Linked DNA regions of Pontibacter akesuensis. Each later gene encodes a partner of the first gene's protein in a complex. Links are inferred from orthologs where the notes say so. Each region holds a gene or a part of one and is shown in the gene's direction. Other genes may lie near its edges. The genes, in order: mfd and uvrA.

What was found.
Region 2: the proteins of mfd (region 1) and uvrA are in contact, whole or in part, in a crystal structure (PDB 4DFC), measured with the Escherichia coli proteins. The link is inferred for Pontibacter akesuensis from one-to-one orthologs.

What each region holds. Positions count from the first base shown.
Region 1 is NZ_CP014766.1:1,629,664-1,644,657, forward strand. The notes cover bases 7,267-11,202. They hold mfd (transcription-repair coupling factor), read left to right. Parts: upstream 7,267-7,630; coding sequence 7,631-11,002; downstream 11,003-11,202. Other genes in these bases: A0W33_RS06890 (hypothetical protein), read left to right, coding at 7,267-7,431; A0W33_RS06900 (PAS domain-containing protein), read left to right, coding at 11,169-11,202. Outside these bases: A0W33_RS06850 (LytR/AlgR family response regulator transcription factor), read right to left, coding at 1-366; A0W33_RS06855 (sensor histidine kinase), read right to left, coding at 431-1,573; A0W33_RS06860 (serine hydrolase domain-containing protein), read right to left, coding at 1,620-2,801; A0W33_RS06865 (haloacid dehalogenase type II), read left to right, coding at 2,983-3,684; A0W33_RS06870 (hypothetical protein), read right to left, coding at 3,699-4,172; A0W33_RS06875 (O-methyltransferase), read right to left, coding at 4,238-5,113; A0W33_RS06880 (hypothetical protein), read right to left, coding at 5,196-5,678; A0W33_RS06885 (hypothetical protein), read left to right, coding at 5,966-6,592; more of A0W33_RS06890, read left to right, coding at 6,874-7,266; more of A0W33_RS06900, read left to right, coding at 11,203-12,782; A0W33_RS06905 (PAS domain-containing protein), read left to right, coding at 12,862-14,994. UniProt on the Escherichia coli protein: Couples transcription and DNA repair by recognizing RNA polymerase (RNAP) stalled at DNA lesions. Mediates ATP-dependent release of RNAP and its truncated transcript from the DNA, and recruitment of nucleotide excision repair machinery to the damaged site.
Region 2 is NZ_CP014766.1:2,197,623-2,212,166, reverse strand. What follows is about bases 4,418-7,903. They hold uvrA (excinuclease ABC subunit UvrA), read left to right. Parts: upstream 4,418-4,787; coding sequence 4,788-7,703; downstream 7,704-7,903. Other genes in these bases: A0W33_RS09365 (LOG family protein), read left to right, coding at 4,418-4,444. Also shown: A0W33_RS09380 (2-C-methyl-D-erythritol 4-phosphate cytidylyltransferase), read right to left, coding at 112-792; tRNA preQ1(34) S-adenosylmethionine ribosyltransferase-isomerase QueA, read right to left, coding at 950-1,996; A0W33_RS09370 (ABC transporter permease), read left to right, coding at 2,198-3,445; more of A0W33_RS09365, read left to right, coding at 3,581-4,417; A0W33_RS09355 (DUF4142 domain-containing protein), read right to left, coding at 7,941-8,513; A0W33_RS09350 (DUF4142 domain-containing protein), read right to left, coding at 8,606-9,181; A0W33_RS09345 (hypothetical protein), read left to right, coding at 9,402-10,109; A0W33_RS09340 (enoyl-CoA hydratase-related protein), read right to left, coding at 10,225-11,007; A0W33_RS09335 (hypothetical protein), read right to left, coding at 11,071-11,694; yiaK (3-dehydro-L-gulonate 2-dehydrogenase), read right to left, coding at 11,809-12,792; rpoN (RNA polymerase factor sigma-54), read right to left, coding at 13,373-14,544. UniProt on the Escherichia coli protein: The UvrABC repair system catalyzes the recognition and processing of DNA lesions. UvrA is an ATPase and a DNA-binding protein. A damage recognition complex composed of 2 UvrA and 2 UvrB subunits scans DNA for abnormalities.

The sequences.
Region 1 (14,994 bases):
GGGTTTGCCTCTTAGCTTAAGTGCCATAGCCGCCTTGTTTACAGCCTTCAGAAACTTCTGAAAATCGATGGGCTTTAGCAGATAGCCAACCGTGTCCCAGTCATAGCTTTCTACGGCATATTCAGAATAGGCAGTCGTGAAGATAACCATGGGTGGCTGTGGCAGTGCCCTCAGAAACTCAATGCCGGTTAGGTCGGGCATGTTGATGTCCAGGAAAATGAAATCCACCTGCTCGCTGGTAAGGTACTCCAGGGCATCTATACTGCTTCTGAACGTTTGCACCAACTGCAAGGAAGGCACCTTTTGCGCATAATGCGCTATCACCGACAGGGCTTTGGGTTCATCATCTATGGCAATGCATTTCATTTGTTTGTGGCGTTATACTTTAAAACATCGTTCTGCATCAGGAGCAGCGGGCAAGCTGCCCCTGCTACTGCAGCGCTGTTACAGCTACCTGGGTCTTCTGCAACTGCAGCCGCAACGTTGATTTATAGACATTTCCTTCTTCGGTAATCGTGAGGGTATGGCGGTTTGGGTACTGCAACTGCAGCAGCTTTTTAACGTGCTCCTGGCCAAAACCTGCATGCGCTACCGATGCTGTCTTGTTTTGCCGATGAATTGTATTTTCTACTGTAAAGTAGAGCTCGCTTTCAGTTGTTCTTAGGTCTATCAGGATATAGGACTGCTGCTTCAGGCTTACCCCGTGCTTAAATGCGTTTTCCACAAAATTGATCAGCAACATAGGGGATATCCGCACTTGCTGGGTATCTCCCTCCACATCAAACTGAATGGTGATGTCTTCATCTCCGGAAAAACGCAGCTTCTGGAGCTTGATGTAATTTTCGATGTACTCCACCTCGCGGTACAGCTCGATATAGGGCACGTGGCTTTCGTAGATAGAGTAACGCATGAGCTGTGTGAGCTGTGCTATGCTTTGCGCCAACTCATCCGCATTCTTCTCAATAGCCATCGAGAACAGGTTGTTGAGCGTGTTGAACAGGAAGTGCGGGTTCACCTGGTTTTTCAGCAGGGCCAGTTCGGCTGTGGTTACATCCAACTTCTGTAGCCCCTCCTTGTGCTGCAGCCACTCCTTGGTTGCCCAATAAGCAAACGAAGCCGCCAGCACCAACAGAAAAGCGAGCACTCCATCGGTTAACACATTGTAATCTAAGCTCCAGTCAAACTCATCATACCCAGAAAGCAGGAAGTTGTTTTCAGTTAAAGTATACAGCAGCACCTCCGCCATAAAGCACCAACCAAAGCTCATGCCCAGCGGCAACAGGTACCTCCACTTGTTAACAGCGTTTTTGTACCTCGGGAAGATCAGGTACACGTTCACATAAAAGAAGGCGGCTTTAAACACGATCAGAAACAAGCTGTTCCAGAGCTCCATCTGCCGGGAGTGGGCTTCCATAAGTATAATTTCTTCAAAGTCAGAGGGCTCCATCTGATACGGAATTTCAAAGGCTCTATCAGCCCAAAAGTTTGCTAAAAGGAAGCCGATAAGTATAACCCAGAAACCCAGGTGCAGGATCAGCTCGGCATACTTTGCCAGGTAGGATATTTTTTTCATGATCTCAAATTTAAAATCAATTGTAGTGCTTTAAGGCCTTAGGTAATTAGCGTGTTGTCACTGATTTGTTTTTGGCCTGTTTAGCCTCAGCAACAAGCTTTATGACAAGTTCTTTTTCCAGTGCACCAAACCAGCGCCCGCCACTGGAAGTAAGCAGCAGAAGGCCCACATTATGCTCCGGCACGAACACATAACTACTTGCAAAGCCATCCAAATCTCCTCCGTGCCCATAGCGTACTCCTCTTTCATCTACATTTCGTACCAGCCCAAAGCCATACTCTTTCTTATCAGGAGTTGCACTGTCTGTCAGAACCAAAGGGCTCTGCTCCTCCGTTTGTCCCAGCATTCTGTACGCCTCAAGTTGCGCAGCCATCAGTCTGGATAAATCTGCAACGCTGGAGTATACACCACCTGCCGATGTTAATTTACCCATAATAAAAGGCTTTGTCTCTATGTTTCTGGCATCTTTTCGATAGGGTGTTGCCAGTAGCTCCTGCTGGTGCACAGCGAGTTCAGTAGTGGTGTTGGTAAGCTGATAGGGCTTAGCAACATACTCCTGTAACAATGTTTCATACTTCTGGCCACTTACCCGCTCGCATATATATCCAACCAAGGCATACCCCATATTGGAGTAGCTAAAGTCGGTGCCAGGCGCAAAGGCAAGCTCCAGTTCATCCAGGTCTTTTAGCAGGTCCAGCTCCGTATAGGGAACAAGCATTGGGTCACCGTCGATGCGGTGGTCGCTTGGTGCTATTCCTGGCAGCCCAGCCTTGTGCTGCAGCAGGTTTCTAAGTGTTACGGCATGCAGCTTTTCTCTTGTTTGGTTGTTGAACACGCCCGGCAGATAGGTAACTATACTTGCGTCTAAATCCAGCTTCCGCTCCAGCACCAGCCTGTTCACAATTATACCTGTCAGCATTTTGGTTTGAGAGCCGATCTGATAAAGTGTATGCTCATCTGCAGCTGCCTCGCCTTCCCGTTTTTTTAAGCCAAAGCCATCATACAGCCACAGTTCCCCATCACTGATTACTCCAACTGAAAGCGCCGGAATATTATTTGCTTTTAGCGCGCTATCTATCTTGCTGCGCATCCAGCTGTCATCAAAACTGCTGCGCTGCTTCGGTTTTATACTTGCATGGGTTGCAGCACCATTAGGTACAATTTGTTCAGTGCTTTTGCAGGCAAGCAAGAGCAGTAGCGGACTGAGTAGTAAGATAACTTTTTTCATAGTTTGATTTTGAATGATAGCCTAACTTACTAGCCTGCTCGCACTTTGCCGCACCTTGTTTATGAACGGCACCATTTCCTATCTAAACAGCAAAATACAGAGGAGCAGCACCACACTTAACCTACAACCTTGTGCTGCGCGTATGCTGTAATAAAGTGATACTCACCTAAACACGTACCAGATGCCTGACAACATACTTAACTCCTCTAAAAGCCGCCCGGCGGTTTTACTTTTCGACGTAAACGAAACCCTGCTGGACCTTTCGGACATGCAACGGGCTGTGAACAAGACCTTCGATAATGAGCTCGCTTTTAAACTATGGTTTTCGCACCTGCTGGAGTATGCTTTGGTGGAGAACGCAACAAACGAGTACCACACCTTCAGTGAGGTAGGCCAGGCGGCGATGAAAATGGTGACAAAAGTTATTGGCCAGGATGTGCCGGAGGCAAAGCAAAAAGAGCTGGTGGAGATGGTAAAGCAGACGCAACCGCATCCCGATGTGATTCCCGGCCTTAAAAAGCTGCAGGAGGCGGGCTTTCGGATGGCTACGCTCACCAACTCTCCCTCCAAATCAAGTATACCGCACCTCGAAAGCGTGGGCCTGAAAGAATTCTTCGAGGAGACCTTCAGCGTGGACAGCGTGAAAAAGTTTAAGCCCGACAGCAGCCCCTATCAGTATGCAGCGGATCAACTGGGTGTGCAATTGGGTGACGTGATGATGGTGGCTGCGCATGGCTGGGATATGGCCGGAGCTTTGCGTGCCGGTGCCCGTGCGGCCTTCCTTTCCCGCCCGGGCCAAACACTTTACCCGCTGGCCCCGGAACCGGAACTAACCGCGCCGACACTTTCGGAACTGGCGGATAAGCTGGTGAAGTTGGGTTGAAGAATTTATACTTCCTACGCCGTGAGGTCGCGCAGCTCCAGGTGCAGGTCTTCGGAAATGGCTTCCAACTTCTGTAGGGCATCTGCTTTAGTTGGTTTGCGCACCAGGTGCAGCTTTACCCCGTTGGCAAAGCCCAGGTAGCCGTCATAAACTGTGTGCCGGAAAGTTGCAGTGGAAACACGGGCCCAGATCACCTGCCGGTAAGTGTTTTTCTTCAGGTACAGGAAGCCGTAGTCAGGCAGCCTTTTCTTCCTGCCGAACTTCATGCCCAGCAGCATCGCGCCATCCCGGTAGGTTTGCCCCCGCAGGTCTAGCTCCACCACACTGTACGTGAAGTAAATGAGCGGGCCCAGGGGCAGCAGCAGCAAGCCTGCCATTTTGCCTTGCAGCAGCAATATCATCCCTGCGGCAGTAGCCACCCAGGCAACCATGTTACCAGAATCGGTAAAATACCGGCCTGTCCTGTACGTATAAACTACTGGCTCCATAGCCCTTATACGGAACCTAGTGCCTTTGGCGCAACAACAGCCAATACTTGCCAGGCTGTGTGCTACTACCAGTTCTTGCGGAAGATCTCTGGCCGTGGCAGGTACTCGCCGATGTCGTAATGCGCTTTGGTGCCGGAGCCGTTGCCTACCACGCAGATGCCTTTATAGAACAAATCAACCGTTTCGGAGAACTGCGGGTCCTGCACCATGTGCTGCCAACCCTGGTGCATATCCTCCGACCAGTAGATATCGTCGTGCACGATGAGCGCGCCCGGCTTCAGCATCGGCAACACGCGCTGCGTGTAGTGCAGGGTGGCCTTCTGCTCGTGCTGCCCGTCTATAAACACGCAGTCAAACGTTTCGGCCTCAGCCAGCAGTTGCGTGATGGCTTCGTCAAACAACATGTTCATGATGCGGTGCTTGTCTGAAAAGCGGTCCATGTTCTGCTTGGCAATGGCACACAGGGCATCAGAGCCTTCAATCGTTACCAGCTCAGTGCCCGGCACAGACAGAAAGTAACTGCCCGAAAAGCCGGTGTTGGTGCCCAGTTCCAGAATCTTTTTCACGCCTGCGCCTGCCACGATGCGGCGCAGCAGAATGCCGTTGAACGTGGAGGAGCCCGTTTTCATATGGGCTTCTGCCGCGCTGCCTACATATTCGCCTGGCAGGGCATTCCCTGCTTCGTCTGTCTGAAAGGTGTTGGAGTGCGGCGACGTATAGCTGTAGATTTCCTTGTCGGTGGTAAGGGCGGGAATTCTGGAACGGAAGCTCTCGATCTCCGTAGCCAGTTTTTTTTCGTCGGCCGTGAAGGTGTGGTAGAACAGCAGCCTGGCCGCCCCATGAAACCGCTGCGGCAGGCGCTGCAGAAATACATTCTTAAACCTGCTGTAGTTCTGCACCCGCTTCACCAGGTTTGCTATATAAAAGCCAATCTTGCTCATAAAATCATCTGTTGAGGCTACTAGTTAAGAAATGTTCTTCAGAAAACCGACACAGCGGGCGCGCTACGCTTGCAACAGAACATCAGTACACCCTTTCAGTGAAGTCATGCACATTGGTTTCCAGGTCCTTTGCAACAGCCTGTAATTGCTGCATGGCTGGGGCTTTGCTGCCCATCTGCAACAGGTGCAGCTTTACGCCATCCGAGAGTTTTACGAAGCCATCGAACAGCTCCGTGTTGAAGTGCGTCATCGAGCCCCGGGACTCGGCCATTTTGCTGTAACTGTTCTTGTTCAGAAACAGGAAATCTATACCGGCCAGCGGCAGCTTTTTCCCGAGTTTCAGTCCCAGCACTTGCACACCCTCGCGGTAGGTCATGTGCTGCAGGTCGAACTCTACGAAAGTATAGGTTAGCAACGTGATGATTCCCATCGGCACAATCACCCAGCCGGCAACGCCACCATTCAGCACCATCATCAACCCAATGGCTGATGCAATCCAGCCCATGACGCGGCCGCCGACCGAGAAGTATTTTCCTGTTCTGTAGGTATGGGTAGTTTGAGTCATAGCCGAAAGATCTTGCTACGAATGTAGTCAAATTTTGGAAAGTGGCTTCTTTCTCCCTTGTCATACTTCAGGTTCAGGTGAACCAGCATTTTAGTATGCTGCCACGTGCCCCGCCGACAAGTATAGCTGCGATTCGGCTATGTTTATTTAATTGCAGAACTGAGCATACAATCACGGTGTAGGAAAAGAGTAACCGCAGCAGGTATACCTGTCCTTCTAAAAGTGACAATGGTCATTTCATCTAACGGCTGGGCAGGCGTACTTGCAGCTCCTAAATTAGAGAAACCATGAAAACCAATTTACTTGCTATTGCTGCCCTGCTGGCGCTGTTTGCCTGTGGCTCCGATTCTGCCGACGGTAATTACAACCGTGCTGCCAGCGATGAGCTGATTGATGCACAGGTAGATTCTGCCACCAAAACCTCGACCGACAGTCTTGCGCGCGCCACCAAAGAAGGAAAGATCCTGCAGCCGCTCCCGGACACGCTGACATCGCTGCTCGAACAGAAGCAACCGCAAGCGCAAATAGCCACCCTGACGGATCAGGCGATGGCAAGTGATCGGTTGAAGGTCGGAAATCCCGTTTACCTGCGTGGCGATTTTAATGGCAACGCATCCCTCGATTATGCGGTGCAGGTGCTCAAAAACGATTCCATCCACATATTGGCTTACCTGGACTACAACAAGCAGGCCCGCGAACTAAAAGTGGCCAGCTATCCAGCTAAAAACCTGAAGGACGGCTGGTTCAGCACCTATCAGCTACGGCTTGCCCCGCAAGACTCGCTGGTACAGGACAACCGTGCTCAAAAGCTGGTACCGTTGCCAACAGATGGCATCTCAGTAATAGGAGAAGACCTGACAACACTCTACATGCTGCAGAATGGCCGCTTTATACCTTTTGACGCCAAAAGGTAAAGCCGCTTAGGTACATGCCGAAGACATCGCAGCGTGCGCAGTTCCTGCAAGCGTCTGAAGGATTGGCATCGTAGCCGGCGAGAAACCCATGACCTCTTACCCATCAATACAATTATCAATAAAACACATCCTCCTGCCATCGTTCGGGGTTGTTTAAAACATAATCCTTGATGTGTGAATAGGCTTTGTCATTTCGGATGATATGGTCGTGGAAGGAGCGTTGCCAGGAATGTAGACCTAGGTTTTTACCTTCTTTTATTACTGCCTATCTTGTAAGCATTATGGCTTACGCTAATACGCTTCCCGATTTGATAATTAGGCTCTGCAGGTCATTTAACACCTGCGCCTTAGCCCTTACACTTTTGGTGTGCCTTGATGTTTTTGTGTTACCAGAATCCAGCCACTTTGAGAAAGTTGTTGACAGGGAGCTGTATTCCGTGGAAGGAATATCTAGGTATGGTGGCGGCACCTACAAAACATATGTAGATAACGCCGTTTTGATCACGGAGAATTACCGGTACCCATACACCTGGAGGGCTCAAAACTATGATCCTAATAAGGAAGATTCTATTCGCCTTGTTACAACCTGCCTTTTCGGGATAGTTAAAACAGGCTATATGAAGCCCGATGGGGTTGAGAAAGAGTTGAAACAAACAGCGGGAATGTTTGGAACACTAATGTTCATTCCTATCGCTTTTGGATTAATAGCTGCTTTCGGTGTAGCGATGCGACACAACAAAGAACAATTAGTAAATGCCGTTGTAATGAACCTACTGCTAATACTGGTACAGCTTTTTGTTGACGGTTACATACTTTACTTCATGGATATGCTGGCCTGATAAATTTTAAGCAAAGCCACTCACCCCACTCTAGTCCCTCATCTATTCTATAAATGCTTATCTCCCCCGCAACCTTCTCCTCCTCCTCACTGTTCTGATAAGACATTAACTTGTAGTACCTTTGTAGAGAAGAAACCAGCAGAACGCGGCTTAACGGAAAGCCCTGTGTTCTGCCTTTACTGTTTTGTAAGCGCGTTTAATGAAAGTAAAAGATTTCCTAGAGCTTTACCGCCTCGATGGCGTAGTACAGACAATTGCCGGGCGGCTGAAAGCGGATGAGCCTTACCGCCTCCAGATAAAAGGGCTGGCGGGCAGCCAGGATGCGGTGCTGGCCTCGGCGGTTTATACTTTGAATTACGGGCACCAACTCTTCATCATGCACGACAAAGAGGAGGCTGCCTATTTTTATACCGACCTGAAGAACCTGCTGGGCGAGGAGAAGGACATCCTGCTTTTCCCTACCTCCTATAAGCGCCCCTACAGCTTCGACGATACCGAGAACGCCAACATCCTCATGCGCGCCGAGGTGCTCAACCGCCTGAACCAGAAAACCGGGAAAGGCGAGCTCATCGTGACGTACCCGGAGGCGCTTACCGAGAAGGTGATCAACAAAAAATCGCTGGTGGAGAACACGCTGGGCGCGAAGGTGGGTGAGAAACTGGACACGGCTTTTCTAAGTGAGATGCTGGCCGAGTATGGCTTTGAGCGCACCGAATTCGTGTATGAGGCGGGCCAGTATGCCGTGCGCGGTGGTATTGTGGATGTATACTCCTACGCCAACGATTTGCCTTACCGCATCGAGCTTTTTGGTGATGAGATAGAAAGTATCCGCACGTTTGATCCGGAGACGCAGCTGTCGGTGGAGACGAAGAAGGCGATCTCGATTATACCCAACGTGCAGACGAAGCTGCTGCAGGAAACACGCGAAGCTTTCCTTGATTTTATTCCCGCCAACACCACACTCTGGTTTAAGGACGTACGCCTGACACTGGATGTGATCGACGAGTATTTCGATAAGGCGGCTCATAATTTCGAGAAGATGCTGGCGACCAGTGGAGGCACCCAGATCGTGTCGGACCCGGAGCAGCTGTTCCAGACGCAGAAGCAGTTTAAGAAGCTGCTTGAAAAGTTTAACGTGGTGGAGATCGGCAAGCGCTTCCATTTCAAATCATCCGAAACCATACAGCTGCAGGCAAAGCCGCAACCCTCGTTCAACAAAGATTTTAAGCGGCTGGTAAAGGACCTGCACGAGCAGCAGGGCGCTGGCTTTGTGAACATCATCGCTACCGACTCTCCGCGCCAGATCAACCGCCTGACGATGATTTTTGATGAGCTGGACCACGACGTGCGTTTCCAGCATTTGCCGGTTTCGCTGCGCGAAGGCTTCATCGACCAGACGCTCAAGATCACCTGCTACACCGACCATCAACTGTTCGACCGTTTCTACCAGCACAAGGCTAAGGAAGGACATTCCAAGTCGAAGGCGATGACGCTGAAAGAGCTGCGCTCGCTGCAGCCCGGCGACTACGTAACCCACATCGACTACGGCATCGGGCGTTTTGCCGGATTGGAGAAAGTAGAAGTGGGCGGGCGTTTACAGGAGGCAATTCGGCTGGTGTACCGCGACGATGATTTGCTGTATGTGAGCATCCACGCGCTGCACAAGATCAGCAAGTATAGCGGCAAGGAAGGCGGTCCGCCAAGTATGAGCAAGCTGGGTTCGCCGGAGTGGGAGAACAAGAAGAAGCGGGTTAAGAGCAAAGTCAAAGACATTGCCCACGAACTCATCAGCCTGTACGCCAAACGCAAGGCCGCGCCGGGCTATGCCTACACCCGCGATGGCTTTTTGCAGGCCGAACTGGAGTCTTCATTTATCTATGAAGATACGCCTGACCAGGGCAAAGCCACCGAGGATGTGAAAGCCGACATGGAGCAGCCGCACCCCATGGACCGCCTTGTTTGCGGGGACGTGGGCTTCGGCAAAACCGAGATCGCCATTCGCGCTGCCTTTAAGGCGGCCTGCGACGGCAAGCAGGTGGCCGTGCTGGTACCTACCACCATACTTGCCATGCAGCATTTCCGCACCTTCCGCGACCGCCTGGAGCAGTTTCCGGTAACGGTGGATTATGTGAACCGCTTTAAAACGGCCAAGGACACCAAAGACACGCTCAAGCGCCTGGCCGAAGGCAAAGTGGACATCCTGATCGGCACGCACCGCATCGTGAGCAAGGACGTGAAGTTCAAAGACCTCGGTTTGATGATCATAGACGAGGAGCAGAAGTTCGGGGTGAAGACAAAAGAGAAGCTGCGCGAGATGAAGATAAACGTAGACACGCTCACGCTCACCGCCACGCCGATTCCACGCACGCTGCACTTCTCGCTGATGGGTGCCCGCGACTTGTCCGTAATCGCCACGCCGCCGCCAAACCGACAGCCGGTAAAAACAGAGCTGCACGTGTTTGATGAAACACTTATCCGGGATGCCATTGTGCATGAGATGAAGCGCGGCGGCCAGGTATTTTTTGTGCACAACCGCATCAAGGATATTGAGGAAATCGCCGCCATGATTCTGCGCCATGTGCCGGACTGCAAGGTAACCTATGCCCATGGGCAGATGGAGCCGGAAAAGCTGGAGAAGCGCATGATGAAGTTCGTGAACGGCGAGTACGACGTGCTGGTGAGCACCAACATTATCGAGTCTGGTCTGGACATTGAGAACGCCAACACCATTATTATTAACCGCGCGCACATGTTCGGCCTTTCGGACCTGCACCAGATGCGTGGCCGTGTAGGTAGATCAAACAAAAAAGCCTACTGCTATTTGCTCACGCCTCCTGTGGCCGGACTACCGTCTGATGCCCGCAAGCGCCTGAGTACGCTCGAAGAATTCTCTGACTTGGGCGAAGGCTTCAAGATCGCAATGCGTGACCTGGACATTCGCGGCGCGGGTAATTTGCTGGGCGGCGAGCAAACCGGTTTCATTACCGACCTGGGTTTTGAGATGTACCATCAGGTGCTCGACGATGCCATTAAGGAGCTTAAGGAAACTGAGTTCCGCGAGCTGTTCCTGGGCGACAACCTGGAGCAGTTTATTGAGCCGGTGCGCGAGTGCAACATCGAAACGGACATGGAAGTGCTCATCCCGGACTGGTATGTGAACAACATCTCAGAGCGACTCAACCTCTACAGCAAGCTCGACAACGTGAAGAGCCTGGATGAGCTGGAGAAGCTGCGCGCAAGTATAGTCGATCGGTTTGGCGCATTGCCGGAGCAGGTGCAGCAACTGGTGGAGATCGTGAAACTGCGTTGGCAGGCCCAGCAGCTTGGTTTCGAGAAGCTCACCATCAAAAAAGAAGTGATGAAAGGCTACCTGCCCAGCGAGAATAACGACGCCTACTTCCAGTCGGATGTGTTCGGCAACATTCTCAAGTATGTGCAACAACACCCGCGCCGGTCGCGCCTGAAAGACGCCAAGCACAAGCTTATCGTGATCGTGGAGGATATTCAAAGTATAGCCGATGCCAAAGAGGTGTTTGAGGGACTGGGCATCGCGGCAGCCACATCAGTATAAGGCAGCTCTTGCGGCAAGTATAAAAGCCAACCCAAGTATAACATGCGCCGGCTTCCTGAGAGTGGAGGCCGGCGTTATCAAAGTGGGGTTAATTGCCAATTCAAGAATATAATCCTAACTTAAGCCCTCGCTCTAACTACGCATCGTAAATCCCCCATTTACTCTAATGCCACAGAAAGACTCAAACTTATCCGCTGTGTTTGGCAGCATGTTCCATGCGTTGCCGGGCCTGTACCTGGTTTTAACGCCTGACCTGGTGATACAGCACGCCACCGATGCCTTTCTGGAAACCACACTTTCCTCGCGCGAAAACATTATTGGCCGCTACTTCTTTGATGTGTTCCCGAACAATCCCTCCACGCCACAGGTGGATTCGGCAAACCTTTTCAAGCAGTCGCTGCAGTTTGTGTTGGAGCACAGACAGGAGCACCACATGGCTATACTTCGCTATGATATCCCTCGCCCACAGGGGGGCTTTGAGGAACGCTACTGGAGCCCCGTTAACCGCCCCATACTTGATACCGCGGGAAACATGCGCTACATCCTGCACGAGGCAAAGGATATCACAGCCCAGGTGCTGAGTGAGCAGGAGCAACTGCATCACCAGGAGCGGCTGTACATGCTCACCGATGCCCTTCATGCGGTGTCGTGGGAGTATGACATGGCCAACAACAGAATAAGCTGGGGGAAAGGCCTGCAGGAGGTTTTCGGCTACCTACCCGAAGACATGGGCCCGGGCGGCGAATCATGGCACAGCCGCGTGCACCCCGACGACTACCCCAGGGTGGAGCAGGGCATACAGCAGGCAACCGCCAACGGCGACAAAGTATGGTCCAGCGAGTACCGTTTCCTGAAGGCCGACGGCACCTACGCCCACGTGCTGGACCAGGGCTTTATCGTCTACGACGCCAATGGCCAGCCTGCCCGCACCATCGGCTCCATCATCGACCTGTCTCTGAGTAAGAGCTCTGAGCAGAGCCTGAAAGAAAGCGACGCACGCTTCTGGCACTTGCTCGAGGTGCTCCCGCACATGGCCTGGATGGCTGATTCAAAAGGCCGCCTGACTTACTTTAACAGCAACTGGTACGATTACACCGGCATGCGCCCCGGCCAGGTGGACGGCTGGATAAATGTGGTGCACCCCGAGGACTCAGCCCAACTGCTGGCTGCCTGGCAGGAGGCCACCCAAAGCGGCCAGGTGTTCGAGTCTGAGTACCGCATCCGCAACCACAGCACCGGGGAGTACCGCTGGTTTCTGGAGCGCGGGGTGCCGATGTATGATGCGCAGCGCAACATACAGGCCTGGATCGGATCTTATGCCGACATTGAAGAGCAGAAAAACGCGTACAACCAGGTTCTCAGAAAAGACCAGTACCTGGAGAAGGTGCTGAACGCCTCTCCTGCGCACTTGTGCCTGCTGGAAGGCCCCGACTATGTATGCCGCTACATCACCCCCGGCTTTCACAGGGTGTACGGAAACCGCCAGTACCTTGGCAAGCCTGCCCGGGCCATCTGGCCAGAATATACCGGCACAAAATTTTGGAAAAGGCTGGATGAAGTATACCATCATCTCAGAATTGTTTCTATTGATGCTTATGAGATAGCCTACGACCGGCACAAGGCAGGGCAAAAAGACGTGGCGTATCTTAACTTTAAATACCAACCTTTGTTAGATGACGAGGGCAAAGCGGAGGGCGTGTTAATTTCTGCCATAGAAGTGACAGAACTGGTCGAACTGAAAAAGCAGCTAACCGAGCTACAGAACAAGATATCGTCCTGATTGCCGTTTTACCCGTAAGGTTGGTTGCTTCTGACTAGCCCCGATTTGCACAGGAGAGAGTTACCCTAAACAAAAAAGAATGCCTGCTACCTTAGCTCAGCCAGCTTATAAAAATATTTTCAAGGCACTGCCAGGCTCTTTCCTGGTACTGTCTCCGGACTCCATCATACTGGAGGTGAGTGAGCATTACAGAAAGGCAACCCATACGCTGGTAAAGGACATTGTGGGCGCTTCCCTGTTGGACACTTTTCCGGAGAACCCTGACATTGAACACCTGAAATCAAGGGAGGCGATCCGTAATTCCCTGCAGCAGGTGGTAACCCTGAAAAGCCCGCACACCCTCGATGCCATCCGCTACGATATCTTAACGCCCGATGGCAACTTTGAGGAGCGCTACTGGACCTTGCGCAGCGTGCCTGTGCTTGATGGCTTAGGCGAGGTGGAGTTTATTGTGCATGAAGTGCAGGACATCACGGCTCAGGTAATGAAGAAGCAGGAGGTGAATGCGGCGCATAACAGCCTCTGGGTAGTAGCCAAGTCTGCCGGTGGCATTGTGTGGGAGGCCAATCTGCTTGAAAATAAACTGACCTGGAGTGAGACATATAAAGATGTTCTCGGTTACGGCGACGAAGATTTGGAGGCTACCCTGGACAGCTGGGACAAGCACGTGCATCCGGAGGATCTGCCGGGGGTGCGGAAAAGTATAAGGGCGGCAATAGGGAGCATGAAAAAGCTGTGGGTTGGCGAGTACCGCTACCGCAAAGCTAACGGCTCCTACACCAGCCTGATCGACTACGGCTATATTATTTATGACGACACCACGCAAAAGCCCGTCCGCCTGCTAGGCACGATGGTGGACGTGGGCCGGCAGAAAGACTATGAGCTGAAGCTACTGGACATGAACCAGCGGTTTCAGCGCATTGCCATGGCCACCAACGATGTAATCTGGGACTGGAACCTGAAAGACGATTCTATCTGGTGGAACGAGGGCTTCAAGACCCTGTTCGGGTACGCTGAGGAAGACATTGAGGACACCGTCGTGTCCTGGACCAGTCGCATTCACCCGGACGACCTGGCAACAACGAAAGCATCCATTTACAGTGTGATAAACAGCGGCGGCACCAGTTGGGAAGGCGAATATAGCTTCCGCTGCGCCGACGGCACCTATAAACTGGTCCGGGACCGGGGCTTTGTGATGCGCGACGAGCAGGGCGAGCCGCAGCGCATGGTGGGCGCCATGATAGACATCACCATACAAAAGCGCACCCAGCAGCAGCTTCAAGAAAGCATGTCGCATACTACGCAGTTGCTGGAGTCGCTCCCGCTCATGACCTGGACCGCCCTGCCCAACGGCGACCTCAACTACTACAGCCAGCGCTGGTACGACTACACCGGCTCCACCTTTGAGATAATGCAGGACTGGGGCTGGAGCAAGCTCATACACCCCGAAGACCTGGAGGAGACTACCAAACAGTGGCTGAACTCCCTCAGCACAGGCCAGGACCTGGTGCTTGAAAACAGGTTCAGGTCCAGCAAGGGTGTCTATCGGTGGTTCCTGGTGCGCGCTGTACCGATCCGCAACGCGGAGGGCCAGGTAACCATGTGGGTTGGCTCCCACACAGACATTGAGGAGCAGAAGCAGCTGTTGCTGGCCCTGGAGGAAAGCAACAGCAAGTTTAAGCTCTTGGCAGAGTCTATCCCGCACATTGTGTGGAGCGGCGAGCCTGACGGACATGTCGATTTCTTTAACCAGCAATGGTATGACTATACCCGCATGAGTGAAGAGGAGACGCTCGGTTTCGGCTGGGCCCCATCCCTGCACCCCGATGACCTGCAAGCTACCATAGACGACTGGATAAGTGCCATAAAAACCGGTGAGAAGTATGAGCGCGAGTTGCGCCTGCGCGATATCTATACTGAAAATTACCGCTGGTTTCTGGCGCGGGCCCTGCCACAGCGCAACGCCGACGGCCAGATTGTGAAGTGGTTCGGAACCGCCACCGACATCCACGACCAAAAAATGCTGCGGGAGCAGGTAGAAGAATCAGAACGGCAGTTCCGGTTCCTGTCGGAGTCTATTCCGCAGATGGTGTGGACCGCAACGCCCGAGGGCGTAACCGATTACGTGAACAAACGCTGGTTCGATTATACTTCCCTAAGCGAGAAAGATAGCTTGGGCCGTGGCGTCTGGCTCAAGGTGCTGCACCCGGAT
Region 2 (14,544 bases), 570 kb from region 1 along the record:
CAACCGGTGACGCCCAATGCACACGAGTCTTCAGACTCGCTTTTGCGCTGAAAACGTACTCTTTGGCACCAGCTAAATCAAGTAAGCCTCACAACTTCTGTATACATAACCCTAACCTAACTCTTTGGCAAAGGCCTCGGCAAGTATAAGGTCTTCGGGTGTGGTAATTTTGATGTTGCGGTAGCTGCCTTCCACCAGCGTGATTGTTTCTCCTATACTTTCCACCACTGAGGCATCGTCCGTAAAATGCGCCAGCTCGGGCTGCTCGTAAGCTTTTCGAAGTATACTTGCCCGGAAGCACTGCGGCGTTTGCACCAATTTATACTTTACCCGCGGCACTGCCATACTTCCCTGCTCCGTCAGTTCCCGAATTGAGTCTTTCGGAGCCACCGCCACCACGGCACTGCCATACTTGTCTGCGGCATCAAAAGCGGCCTTAATCGTGTCTGTATCTACAAAGGGACGCACGCCATCATGCACCGCCACCAGCGCCTCGCCCTGCACCGCATCCAACCCGTTCTTGACAGAGCCAAACCGTGTGGCACCTCCAGCCACCGTCATGTGGAAAAGCTTGAAGCTGTACTTGCGGCACAGTTCGCGCCAGGCAATCAACTGCTCCTGCGGCAGCACCACAACCATCCTTACTGCCGGGTTATACTTGTGGAACCGCTCCATCGTGTGCATCAGGATAGGTTTACCCGCTACTTCGATGAACTGCTTCGGAACGTCCTGCTGCATGCGGGTGCCGCTGCCACCTGCCACTATGATTGCGTATTCTGGTAAAATTGCCATGGCACAAAGTTAAAAAGTTACAGCGTTCGAAAGACAGAAAGTTGACACCTGTGATGCGGTTGTCCAATACAGCCACTCATACTAGAAAGGCTGGGGACAAAACAAAAGCCCCGGCTTTTATGGCCAGGGCTTTCTATACTTTGAATTGGTTTTATACTTAGAGAATCAGCATTACGTCGCCGTAGCTGAAGAAGCGGTATTTCTCTTTTACAGCCTCCTCGTACGCCTTCATTACCAGTTCATAGCCACCAAATGCCGCAGCCATCATCAGCAGCGTGCTTTCCGGCATGTGCAGGTTAGTCAGCAGGCTGTTTGCGATCTTGAAATCATAAGGAGGGAACAGGAAACGGTCCGTCCAGCCTTCGTTTGCCTTCAGGCGGTTGTTAGCCGACACCGACGACTCCAGCGCACGCATGGTGGTAGTGCCAATAGCGCACACACGCTTTTTCTTGTCCAGCGCGCGGTTCACCAGTTCAGCAGTTTCGCCAGGAACCATAAAGTTCTCGGAGTCCATCTTGTGCTTGGTCAGGTCTTCCACATCTACCGGGCGGAAAGTACCCAGACCCACGTGCAGCGTTAGCGGCGCCATGTCGATTCCTTTGATCTCCAAGCGCTTCAATACTTCTTTCGTAAAGTGAAGGCCGGCTGTTGGAGCTGCCACAGCGCCTACGTTCTTGGCGTAAACGGTCTGGTAACGCTCGCGGTCTTCCGGCTCAGCCTCGCGCTTGATGTATTTTGGCAGCGGTGTCTCACCCAGGTCGTTGATGGTCTTGTAGAACTCCTCGTCCGGGCCATCAAACAAGAATTTAATGGTACGGCCACGGGAAGTGGTGTTGTCGATTACCTCGGCTACCAGATCACTTTCGCCGAAGTATAGTTTGTTGCCTACACGGATTTTACGGGCCGGGTCCACCAGCACGTCCCACAGGTGAATGTCTTTGTTAAGCTCGCGCAGCAGGAACACTTCTATCTTGGCGCCAGTCTTTTCTTTGTTGCCATACAGGCGGGCAGGAAACACTTTCGTGTCGTTCACCACCATCACATCGCCATCGTCAAAATACTCGAGAATGTCTTTGAAGATGCGGTGCTCGATCTTCCCTGAGTCACGGTGCACGACCATCATGCGCGACTCATCGCGGTTTTCAGTTGGGTGCGTGGCCAGAAGTTCTTCGGGAAGCTCGAATTTAAATTCAGATAATTTCATATATCAAATATTACGGTATTTGGATTCCGGGTGTTAAACAATAGTATCAGCAGTACAACAGCAGAACCCTGCTGCGGGGTTCATACATTTCCTTTACTAAAAAGCAAAAAATCAAGCCGCAAATTTACCCTTTTTGCCCGAAATATTGTTACTTTTAAGCAAATTAGTTCCGCCCCATTCACCCGATTGAAGAAGAAAACTATGATTTACCTGCGTTTGATAGCTGAAAGTTTCCGATTTGCCTGGCAAGCGCTGCGTGCCAACCTGATGCGCACTATCCTGTCGCTGCTCGGGGTCACGATTGGTATTTTTGCCATTATATCCGTTTTCACACTGGTTGACTCCCTGGAGCGGAACGTGCGCGAGAGCATGAGCTTTATCGGGGAGAAGGTGATTTACGTGGAGAAGTGGCCCTGGTCTTTTAGCGGCAACTACCCGTGGTGGAAGTACTTTCAGCGGCCAGAGCCTACGATCCGGGAATACAGGCTGCTGCAGGAGCGCGTGACCAACAGCAACGGCGTAGCTATTTTCTCACAGAAGGGCGGCAGCACCTTTAAGCAGGGCAACAACAGCTATTCCGACGGCTCCCTGATGGGTGTATCCTACGATTACCCTAAAGTAAGCGAGGTGCCGGTTATTGAGGGACGCTATTTTACACCTCAGGAAACAGACGCTGCACGCAATGTGATGATCATCGGCGATGAGATTGCCAAAACGCTTTTCCCCTACGGTAGCCCCCTCGGGCAGCAGGTAAAGGTGGCCGGAAGCAAATTTACGGTTATCGGGGTGATAGAGAAGCAGGGCGAGAACATGTTTGGCGCGCCGAACATGGACCAGATGGGCATGATCCCGTACAGCACGTTCAGCAAGATGTATGATGTAGGACCCGACGGCATGGGCTCCACCATCGCCCTGAAAGGCCGTGACGACGACCCGGGCCTGCTGGAACTGGAGTACGAAACGCAGGGCATCATGCGCAACATACGCGGCCAGCGCCCCCGCGACGAAGACAGCTTTGCCATGAACCGGCCCGAGATGGCCACTGAGGCTATTGGCAGCTTTTTCGACGTAATAGGTTTGGCTGGCTGGGTAATTGGCGGTTTCGCTATACTTGTTGGCGGCTTCGGCATTGCCAACATTATGTTTGTATCCGTAAAAGAGCGCACCAACATCATCGGTATCCAGAAATCGCTGGGGGCTAAAAACTATTTCATCCTGTTCCAGTTTCTCTTCGAATCCGTGTTTCTGAGCCTCTTAGGCGGGGGCATTGGCATTCTGCTGGTGTTTCTGCTCACGCTCATCCCCCAGGACATGATGGCCATCACCTTGTCGGTTGGCAACATTATACTTGGACTTGGCGTATCGGCGGTGATAGGAATGCTTTCCGGCATCATCCCTGCCGTACTGGCCTCTAACCTGGACCCTGTGATTGCGATTCGCTCCAAATAAGTAACTTTACATGTTTGGCCTTTGCCGCGCCTCCTCAACCGCCGCAAAGCCTATATTTTTTTAACCTGATGCTGCGCGCCCTAAAGTATAGGCGCCCAGGGGCAACCGCTCCTGCAGAAGATGACGAAACAGATTATGACAAAGCTTAGAAAAACAAGTAAAACCAAGCTGCACGACGAGACACTGAATACTGGTAGCGGCCAAACCATTATCAACCCGAACGTAAACGAGAATAAGGCAAGATCGGTAACCGACCTGCGCGAGAGCGGCCAGTCTACGGCTGCCCCTGCCTCTGAGGAAGACAAGCGCATACGCCAGGCTTTTGTGGACAAAGACTGGAACGAGATCAAAATAGCCGACTCCTGGCAAATCTTTAAAGTGATGGCCGAGTTTGTGGACGGCTTTGAGAAACTGGGCAAGATTGGTCCCTGCGTGTCTGTTTTCGGCTCGGCCCGCACCAAGTCCGACAACAAATACTATATCATGGCCGAGGAGCTTGCCGCTAAACTGGTGCGCCACGGCTACGGTGTAATTACGGGCGGTGGCCCCGGCATCATGGAGGCGGGCAACAAAGGCGCGCACTCTGAGGGCGGTAAATCAGTAGGCCTTAACATTCAGCTGCCGTTCGAGCAGTTCAACAACATCTACATCGATTCCGACAAGCTCATCAACTTCGACTATTTCTTTGTGCGCAAGGTGATGTTCGTGAAGTATGCGCAGGGTTTTGTGGTAATGCCAGGTGGCTTCGGCACACTGGACGAACTGTTTGAAGCGATCACACTGATCCAGACAAAGAAAATCGGCGCTTTCCCGATCGTGCTGGTAGGACGCGCTTACTGGAGCGGCCTGTTTGAGTGGATTGAGAACGTGATGCTGAACACCGAGAGCAACATCAACAGAGAAGACCTGGACCTGGTGCACATTGTGGACGATGCCACCGAGGCCGTGAAGATCATCGACGACTTCTACAGCAAATACCTGCTGTCGCCGAACTTCTAAGGCTATACTTGCAGATTTATCTTACAGCAAAAGCAGGCTCTCACCGGGGCCTGCTTTTGCTGTTTTATAGCGGATGCTGCACTTTATCCTGTTTGATTCCCTACTCCGGCAGCGGGAGCAGAAACAACGGAGGCGCAGCCCCAGGTGTTATGCTTTATGTGAAAGCGGTTAAGCATGACTTGATGCCGCTGGAAACTTCTTTCCTCCAGACCACAGCCACAAGTATAAAACCCGCCGCTCCTAAACCAATTGCTCCAGTTTTCTGTTAAGAAGGGATGGACTTTTGCACAGCAGAAGCCCCGGGATTTATGTAACTTTGCTATTTAAGATCAACCCATTCCGAATGGCTTTAAACCAGGAGCAACAACTCACTACCACGGGCACCGATACGGCCACCGCCACGCCAAGTATAAACGGCGACGCGCAGCAGATTGAAGTATACGGTGCCCGCGAACATAACCTCAAAAACATTTCCATCAAACTGCCGCGCTACAAGCTGGTGGTGTTCACCGGCATTAGTGGCTCGGGCAAGTCGTCGTTGGCCTTCGATACCATTTATGCCGAAGGGCAGCGCCGCTACATGGAGACGTTCTCGGCCTACGCCCGCTCGTTTATGGGTGGCCTGGAGCGGCCTGATGTGGACAAGATTGAGGGACTGTCGCCGGTAATTTCCATTGAGCAGAAAACCACCAGCCGCAACCCGCGCTCCACGGTGGGCACCATCACCGAAATTTACGATTTCATGCGTCTGTTGTGGGCGCGTACGGCCGAGGCTTTCAGTTATGTGACGGGCGAGAAAATGGTGCGCCAGAGCGATGACCAGATTGTGAGCCACATGCTGGAGCACTTCAACGACAAGCGCATTGTGGTGCTGGCTCCGGTGGTGAAAGGCCGTAAGGGTCATTACCGTGAACTGTTCCAACAGATCCGGAAGATGGGCTTTATCCGCGCCCGCATCGATGGCGAACTGGTGGAGATCACGCCGAAGATGCAGGTAGACCGCTACAAGATCCACGACATTGAGATTGTGGTGGATAAGATTGTGGTGAAGGAGGATGACCGTTACCGCTTGTCCAGCTCAGTGCAGAACGCGCTGACACATGGCAAAGGAACGGTACTTATACTTGATGCGGATGCAAACCAGACGCATTTCTTCTCCCGTCACCTCATGGACCCTGCCACGGGTATCGCTTACGATGATCCGGCGCCAAACTCCTTCTCCTTTAACTCGCCTTACGGAGCCTGCCCTGTTTGCAATGGCCTGGGTGAGGTGCAGGAGATAACGGAGGAATCGGTGATACCGGATAAGTCGCTGAGCATTCGCCGCGGAGGCATTGCACCGCTTGGCGAGTACCGCGACATTTGGATCTTCAAGCAGATAGAGGCGCTGCTCAAGCACTTCAAGGCCTCTGTGGCTACGCCTATTAAAGACCTGCCGGAGGATTTGCTGAAGGTATTGCTGTACGGGCTGGAGGAAGACCTGGAGGTGAAAACCAAAAAGGGCAACTATGTGGTGGAGTTTGAGGGAATCATCAACTTTCTCAAAAACCAGATGGAGTCTGACTCCGACAACATCCGCTCCTGGGTAGAGGATTTTACCCAGACCAATACCTGCCCGGAGTGTAACGGCTACCGCCTGAAAAAGGAGTCGCTGCACTTTAAGATTGCCGAAAAGAACATCGGCGAGATTTCGGTACTGGACATCACCAAACTGGCGGCCTGGTTTGAGGGACTGGAAGATAGAATGAGCGAGCGCCAGAACGTCATCGCGAAAGAGCTGTTGAAGGAAATCCGTAAGCGCATCGGCTTTCTGCTGGATGTGGGACTGGATTACCTGAGCCTGCACCGCCCGGTAAGAACACTTTCCGGTGGCGAAAGCCAGCGTATCCGTTTGGCTACGCAGATCGGTACGCAGCTGGTGGGTGTGCTATATATTATGGATGAGCCAAGTATAGGTCTGCACCAGCGCGACAACGAACGCCTGATCAACGCCCTGAAAGACCTCCGCGACCTGGGCAACTCCATTATTGTGGTGGAGCACGACAAGGACATGATCATGCAGGCAGACTATGTGGTGGACATTGGTCCGGGAGCCGGCATCCACGGTGGGCAGGTGGTATCGGCGGGTACGCCCGAGGAGATGCTGCAGGCAGGCACCACCACGGCAAACTTCCTGAGTAACCGCCGCGGTATTGAGATTCCGCGCGTAAAGCGCCCGGGTAATGGCGAAACACTAAAGCTTATTGGCGCCACAGGCCATAACCTGAAGAACGTAACGCTGAAACTGCCTTTGGGTAAGATGATTTGCGTGACCGGTGTGTCCGGCAGCGGTAAGTCATCCCTCATTCATGATACGTTGTACCCGATCCTGAACACACATTTTTTTAGGGCAAAGCGCGAGCCGCTGCCTTACAAGAGCATCGAGGGGCTGGACAAAATTGACAAGGTTATCGAGGTAGACCAGTCGCCGATTGGCCGCACGCCACGCTCTAACCCGGCCACGTACACCGGCGTGTTTACGGATATCCGCAGCTTGTTTGCGCAGCTGCCCGAAGCAAAGATCAGGGGCTACACGCCGGGCCGCTTCTCGTTTAACGTGAAGGGTGGCCGCTGTGAGGCCTGCGAAGGCGCGGGCATGCGTACGATTGAGATGAACTTTCTGCCGGACGTGTACGTGCCCTGCGAGGTATGCAAGGGCAAGCGCTACAACCGCGAAACGCTGGAAGTTCGATTCAAAGGCAAGAGCATCACGGATGTGCTCGAGATGACGGTGGAACAAGCCACTGAGTTCTTCGACAGCCAGCCACGCATCCTGCGCAAAATCCAGACGCTGAACGAGGTAGGCCTGGGCTACATCACACTAGGCCAACAGGCCACCACCTTATCGGGTGGTGAGGCGCAGCGTGTGAAACTGGCTACAGAGCTGTCGAAGAAAGATACTGGCCAGACGCTGTACATCCTCGACGAGCCGACTACGGGCCTGCACTTCCAGGACATCGAGCACCTGACGGAGGTACTGCACAAGCTGACGGACAAGGGAAACACGGTGCTCATCATCGAGCACAACCTGGACCTGATTAAGGTGGCAGACTGGCTGATTGACATTGGGCCAGAGGGCGGCGAAGGCGGTGGCACCATTGTAGCCGCCGGCACGCCGGAAGATGTCGCTAAGAAAGGCAAGGGCTATACGGCACACTTCCTGAAGGAGGAGCTCAAAACGAGCATCTACCGCGAAAATGAGAAGGAGGCGGCAGAGTAATCAAACCCGCCGCATATCAAGTATAAAAAGAGCCGCTGCTATACTTTAGCAGCGGCTCTTTTTATACTTGATATTTTATGGACTAACTGTCATCTCGAACAGAGTGAGAGATCTATCTGAAATTCTAAAAAGATCTCTCCTGTCGTCGAGATGACAGCAGTCGGAGGAAAATGCTTTAGCAGATATGCTTATACACGTCGGGACAAGCGGACACTGGCGCCAGGGAAAACCGGTTGCTTAAATATTATCGATCTCGTCCTGCATCTCCTCCAGTATCTCCTGGTGCTGCCGTAGCAAGGGCAATTGCTTGCTGGCGTACTGTTTCAGGGCCATTATTTGCCCGTGCTCGGCCATATCGGCGTAACGGTCTATCAGCGTTTCGTTCTGCTCCACAATGCGCTTCAGGTAAGCCAGGTCGAAAGATATGCCCGACTGCTCAGTTACCTCCTGGTATGCTTTGTGATGCGCCTCGCCCAGTGTGCTCGGCAGCACGAAGTTTCCCTCTGTGGCCATTTCGCGTAAATCGTTCAGGATGTTCTGATGCGCTGTTACCATCTCCTGCGCCAGCCCCTTCACCTCGGGGCTAACGGCCATACCTGCGGCAGCCTCTCCTAACTGCACCTGCAGCATACTGGCACTGGCAGCCTCGGCGGCAAACAAGGCATCGTTCTCCATGTCCTCCTGCACACCGGCAGCCTCAAACTGCTCCATACTTTGTGCAGTGGCTTGCTCGATACTATCATCGGAGCCGCAGGCAGTGGCAAACGCCAGCGCCAGTGCGGCAAAGCTGTACTGTATAGTTCTTTTCATAAAGGATGTGTGTTTAAAACAGAAAGCACCTGCAAGATATAACTTACAGATGCTTTCTTATAGTCAGATAAACTGCTTAAGGTTACTGTTTGTTACTTTTTCATATTATTCTCTAGCTGCTGTGCACGGTCCAGGTGCTGGCGTAGCTTTGGTAGGGTACTGCTGGCAAAACTTTTCACCTCCTGGTTCTCCAGCTCGTTAGAGGCATTCTCAAACAAACTTACCGCCTCCTCATGCGAGCTTACCATCAGGTTCATATACTCCCGGTCAAACTCCTGGCCTGTTTTGCCACGCAGTTCCTCCAGCATGTTCATGTGCTCCTGGCTCATGCTGTCGGGCAACACGATGTTGTTCTGCTGCGCCAGTTGCGTTAGCTTCTGCGTGGCCTGCTGGTGGTCAGTTACGATCATCTGGGCATAGTCCTTTACTTCCTTCATCTGGCCTTTTTGCTGAGCCAGTTGCCCCGCCTGTATCTCCAGCATGTTTGAGCTTGCGGCTTTGGTCATGAAGTCAGACACGTTCGTCATCTGGTCTTCCATTTCCGTACCCTCGGCCTGCTGTTCGTTTACTTCCTGTGCCTCTTCTACAGCTCCGCCTTCCTGGTTACAAGAAGCCATCGTAAATAAAAAGGTACTAAGTATTAATCCGGTTGATGCAATTCGTTTCATAGTTTTATGTCCGTTTTGGTGAAAATCATTTCGCAATATCGATAGGTATACGCCCTAACTATCATTAAGTTAATGCATACTTCCACTATTTCAGCAGAGAGGCCACCCCTTTCTCATACATAGAAAAGTACAAATAAAGACAAGCCCTGCGAACGAACGCTTGAACCGGAAAGGAACAAATTCTTTTTTATCCGTACCAGTACTAGTTAATGCTTTAAACATGATCAGAAAGAAACGAATTTACCAGCTTTTACTGCTGCCTTTGCTCCTCTTGCTGCTCACACCGGCTATGGCCCAGCAGGACGATGACCAGGAGATGCGAAACGAAGACCTGCTGATTGACAAGGCTCATGACCGGGTGCTGAAGCTGAACCTGCTAAGGATGGGGGCAGTGCAGGTATCCTATGAGAAAATGCGCTCTGAACGCATCTCAAATGAAATTGCCCTGGGCTACGTGTACCGTGGTTACTTCAAAGGCGATAGTTTTTTCTCGCCAGACAAGGTGAATGCCGATGGCGTGGAGGTGCGTATGAGCCAACGCTATTATACTTCCAAAAAATACAGCGGCACGCCCTTTGGCTTTTTCCATGGCCCTGTGTTTGGCTACCGCTTTATGGTTTTTGAGGAGAATGTATTCAACTTACCTGAGCGCAACCCGCAGGACCCGGACTACCGCTTTGTTGGCCGGCTATACCAGAACACCCTGGAGCTTGCCTACCAGGCGGGCGGGCAGTTTAAACTAGGGCGAAACTTTACGGCAGAGGTGTCGGCCATACTTGGCGGGCGCCTGCAGTATGTGCTTGCCAAAGGCGCCAACGAGCTCCTGACCGACAACATCCGGGGATACGACCTGGTAGCGGAGGAGAACTCTGCCATTCTCCTGGATCCTACGCCGCAGCTCAACATCTCGGTGGGCTATTCTTTTTAGCGCTTCTTACTTCCTGCACGCGCACCAAGTATGGATTTTGCCTGGATGGAAACATGTGCCACAAAAAAAGCCAGACACTGCTGCCTGGCTTTCTTGTTCATACTTATAAGTATATTTAGTTCCCCTTAAACTGCGGCTTGCGCTTCTCATTGAAAGCCGTTACACCTTCTTTGTAGTCCTCGGAGTTACCGGCAATTTTCTGGCAGTAAGCTTCGTAATCCAGCATCTCGTCCAGCGTGGAGTTGAAGGACTTGTTCAGCATCTTCTTCATCAGGCCAATGGCCTTGGTTGGGCTGGCGGCAAAGCGGGCGGCAAGCTCTGCCACGGCAGCATCCAGTTCTTCCGGGGCTACCACTTTGTTTACCATGCCTAGCTGCAGCGCCTCGTCGGCGGATACTTTCGAGCCAAGCGTGCTCAGCTCAAACGCCTTAAGCGAGCCCACCACGCGCGGCAGGAAGAACGACGAACCGGAGTCCAGCACCAGCCCCACGTTCACGAATACCTCAATCATACTTGCCGCCGTGGAAGCGATCACCATGTCGCAGGCTAACGCCAGGGAGCAGCCTGCACCGGCAGCCACCCCGTTAAGTTTGCAGATAATGGGCTTCGGCAGATTACGCATGGCGCGGATAATCGGGTTATAGCGCTTCTCCAGCGACTCTGACAAATCGCGCTTGCTGGCACCGGCGATGGCTTTCAGGTCCTGACCCGAGCAGAAGGCTTTACCGGCGCCTGTCAGTACCACCACGCGCACGTTTTCATCGCGGCTTACCTGCTTCAGGGCATCCTGCAGGTCGTAACTCTGCTGGTCGTTGAAGGCGTTGAATACATCCGGACGGTTTAGCGTAATCGTGGCGATGCCATCCTGCACATCGTATAAAAGACACTCGTAGTTCATGCGTTTAGAGTTTTGTTGAGATAACCAAAGTTAAGCATTACGGCCCGATTGCCAAGTCGGCCACTAATACAGCGCCACAGAGGCCGCTATCACGGCCAGCACCAAACCTCCTCCGAAACCAGCGTACACCTGCGCCGGCGTGTGCGCCTGCAGCGCCAGCCGCGCCGTCAGCACGGCACCGGTCAGGAATATGGCAATGGCAATCGGGATGATAAGCATGGCATCGGGTGCTATTTTGTTCAGCACCAGCAGCAGTCCCAGCCCGCCGCCCATGCCCACGCTGTGTGCGCTTATTTTCCAGAAATGCGAGATGGCGTAGGTAAAGAACACCGACGCCGCAATAATTCCCATCACAAAGTAGAAGAGCGCATCGTAAGCCGGTTCGGTGTAGAGCAAGTAGGCGGTGGCGGCATAGCAGATGGCGGTGAAGAACAGCGGCAGGCTGCGCTGCTCCCGCCGGTCCATCTCCACCGAATCGAGGTGGCCCAGGCGCACCATGGCATAGGCGCCTATACTTGGGATAATGAAGGTGGTGAAGAAAATCATGCCCAGCACCACCCAGCGCACCTGCATCGGCAGTGTGAGCATGGAAGTGGGCATGTAATAAAGTATAATCGCAAAAAGGTACGTGGGCAGCAACAGCGGGTGAAACAGCACGGACAGTACCTGCGCAAGCGAACGGTTCACTTAGTAAGAATTATGAATTAGAAATTAAGAATGCTGAATGGCATCTAAGATAAGAATTCTGCTTTTATATGCTGCTATACTTGGGCGCCTGCCCAACTGGCTTTGATGATGCCGTTACAGTTCCAGCACCTTCTGCCACATCTCCTCGCTTACGTGTATGCCCTCCTGCTCACTTTTCCTGCGGGTGTTCAGCGTGCCTTCGCCCGGATAGCGCACTTCGCCTTTGCCATCGGCTGGCGCGCTGCTTTTGGTATAGTTCACTATGCTGTTCAGCAAAGCCTCATCTATACTTTGCGCGTTGATGCAAAGGAAGAATTGCGACACGCCAGCTTCGCTGCCACTGTCTGTTACCTGCGCCACACCGCGCCCGTTGCTTAGCGCCGCCACCAGTACATCGAGCATGAAAGACAGCCCCGAACCTTTCCAGAAGCCAATTGGCAGTGGCCTTTCTGATTCTCTTATTTTACCCGGATCTTTTGTCAGGTTCCCTTCTGCATCATAGCCCCCATCCACGGGCAAGGCCTCTTCTTTAAGCTCATACTCCTGCATTTTGCCGTACGAGAACTGCGAAATGGCCATATCCAGCACCAGGTGCCCTTCTTTCCGCGGCACCGCAATGACCAAAGGGTTATTGCCCAGCCGCGGCTCTTTCCCTCCGAAGGGAGGCATGTTGGCGATAGAGTTGGTAGCGCAAATGCAGACACACCCTTCGTCTGCAGCCTGCCAGCCATACGTGCCGCCGCGCATCCAGTGGTTGGTGTTCCGCACCGCCACGCAACCCATGCCGTTTTCCTTTGCCAGCGCAATGGCGCGTTCGGTGGCTTTCAGGGCAACGTACATGCCGGGGCCCATGTGCCCGTCCCACTGCTCCACGACCCCCTGCCGGTTGGTGCATTCCGGCTCCGCATCAGTTTTTATCAGGCCGTCTTTCACCAGCTGCACAAACACCGGAAAGCGGTTCAGCCCATGCGAGTACACGCCGTCCCGGCTGTTCTCGGCAAAAACCCGGGCACACAGTTCCGCCCGCTCCTCATTAAACCCGTTTTTCAGCAGCACCTTGTTAAACTGCGCTTTTAGCTCCTCGAAAGACACCTTCATTTCTTTTTTGTTTTGATACTTTGAGGTGTACGGTGGCACGTATGGCTAGGGTTGATTGGTCGTTGGTGTTACGGTTCTAGAGAAGTCTGGAGGACCGGCTTATCTGCCGTGATCCAACCACTCCTGTCCCTTCTTGTTTAAGGAGGGGAGTTGTCAGCAGAAGTATAAACATCCCCCTACCCCCTTCAAAGGGGGACTTGGCCTTTATTGCATCACAAAAGCAGTGGCTATCCGAAACGATTCCAGTCCTTGGGTGGGGGTAGGGCCCTCGAAAAAGAGCGCCTTGTGCATGTTGCGGTGCCCGCTAGGGCAGCCCGCAGCGGAGCCATGGCTGCTTCAATTGCACAGCGCGATGCCCGAGAAGAGGCCCCGCTCACATAGGGCCCCTACCCCAGCCGTGAGCGCTCCAAAGCTAAAGGTGAAACGATAGGTATTTGGGAGCTAGAGGATAAACAGTAGCTAGAAAGGATAGCTTGGCTGAAGTTGCGGAAAGCAGCGGGTCTAAAGACCTCGCGGCGTCTTTAGACCCGCGAGCGTCTGGTGGTAAGGCAGCTAAGCAAGTATGGAATAGCAGAATGCACTATAGCTCTTTGCGCAGGCGGGCAACCGGAATATTTAGCTGCTCCCTATACTTCGCTACAGTGCGGCGGGCAATATTGTAGCCTTTCTCGTTCAGCATCTTCTCGATCTTCTCGTCCGATAACGGCTTGCGCTTGCTTTCTTTATCGATGATTTCTTTGAGGATGTGCTTTACCTCACGGCTGCTGGCATCCTCGCCGGAGTCGGTGGCAATGCCTTCGGAGAAAAAGTATTTGAGCGGGTAAATACCAAACTCAGTCTGCACAGCCTTGCTGTTCGCTACGCGGCTCACAGTCGAAATGTCCATCCCGATTTCCTCGGCAATATCCTTCAGGATCATCGGGCGCAATTCGCTCTCATCACCCTCCAGAAAGAAATCATGCTGGTACTTGATGATGGCCTCCATCGTGCGCAGCAGCGTGTTCTGGCGCTGGCGAATGGCATCGATAAACCACTTGGCCGCATCCAGCTTCTGCTTCACAAACGTTACCGTCTCCTTCAGCTTCTTGTCCTTCTTGTCCGACTTATCGTAGGCATCGAACATTTCAGAATACGAACGGCTGATTCGCAAATCCGGGGCATTGCGCGAGTTAAGCGACAGCTCCAACTGGCCGTTGTTGTTGGTAAGTATAAAGTCCGGGATAATGTACTGCACGCGCGTCATGCCGGCGCCAGCTCCTCCGGGCTTTGGGTTCAGTTTGATGATCAGGTCCACCGCCTTCTTCAGCTCATCCTCAGTGATTCCGAACTTGCTCTGAATGCGGGTATAATGCTTTTTGGTGAACTCATCAAAAGACTCCCGAATGATGCGCTCGGCAAGCACGGTTATTTTGTCCTGCTCACGGCGCTCCAGTTGCAGCAACAGACACTCCGGCAGATCGCGGGCGCCAATACCCGCCGGGTCGAAGCTCTGAATCAGGTGCAGCACCAGTTCTATCTCCTCCTCGGTGGTTTCGATGTTCTGCGAAAAGGCAAGGTCGTTGGCAATAGCGCGCAGGTCGCGGCGAATGTAACCGTCGTGGTCGATGCTGCCAATCAGCTGCATGCCGATGCTGTACTGCTTGTCGTCCAGCTCCAGGTAGCCCAGCTGGTCCATCAGCGAATCGTTCAGGGAAGAGGTCATGGCAATAGGCAGGTCCCGGTCGTTATCATCATCACCGCCGCGGTCGCCTT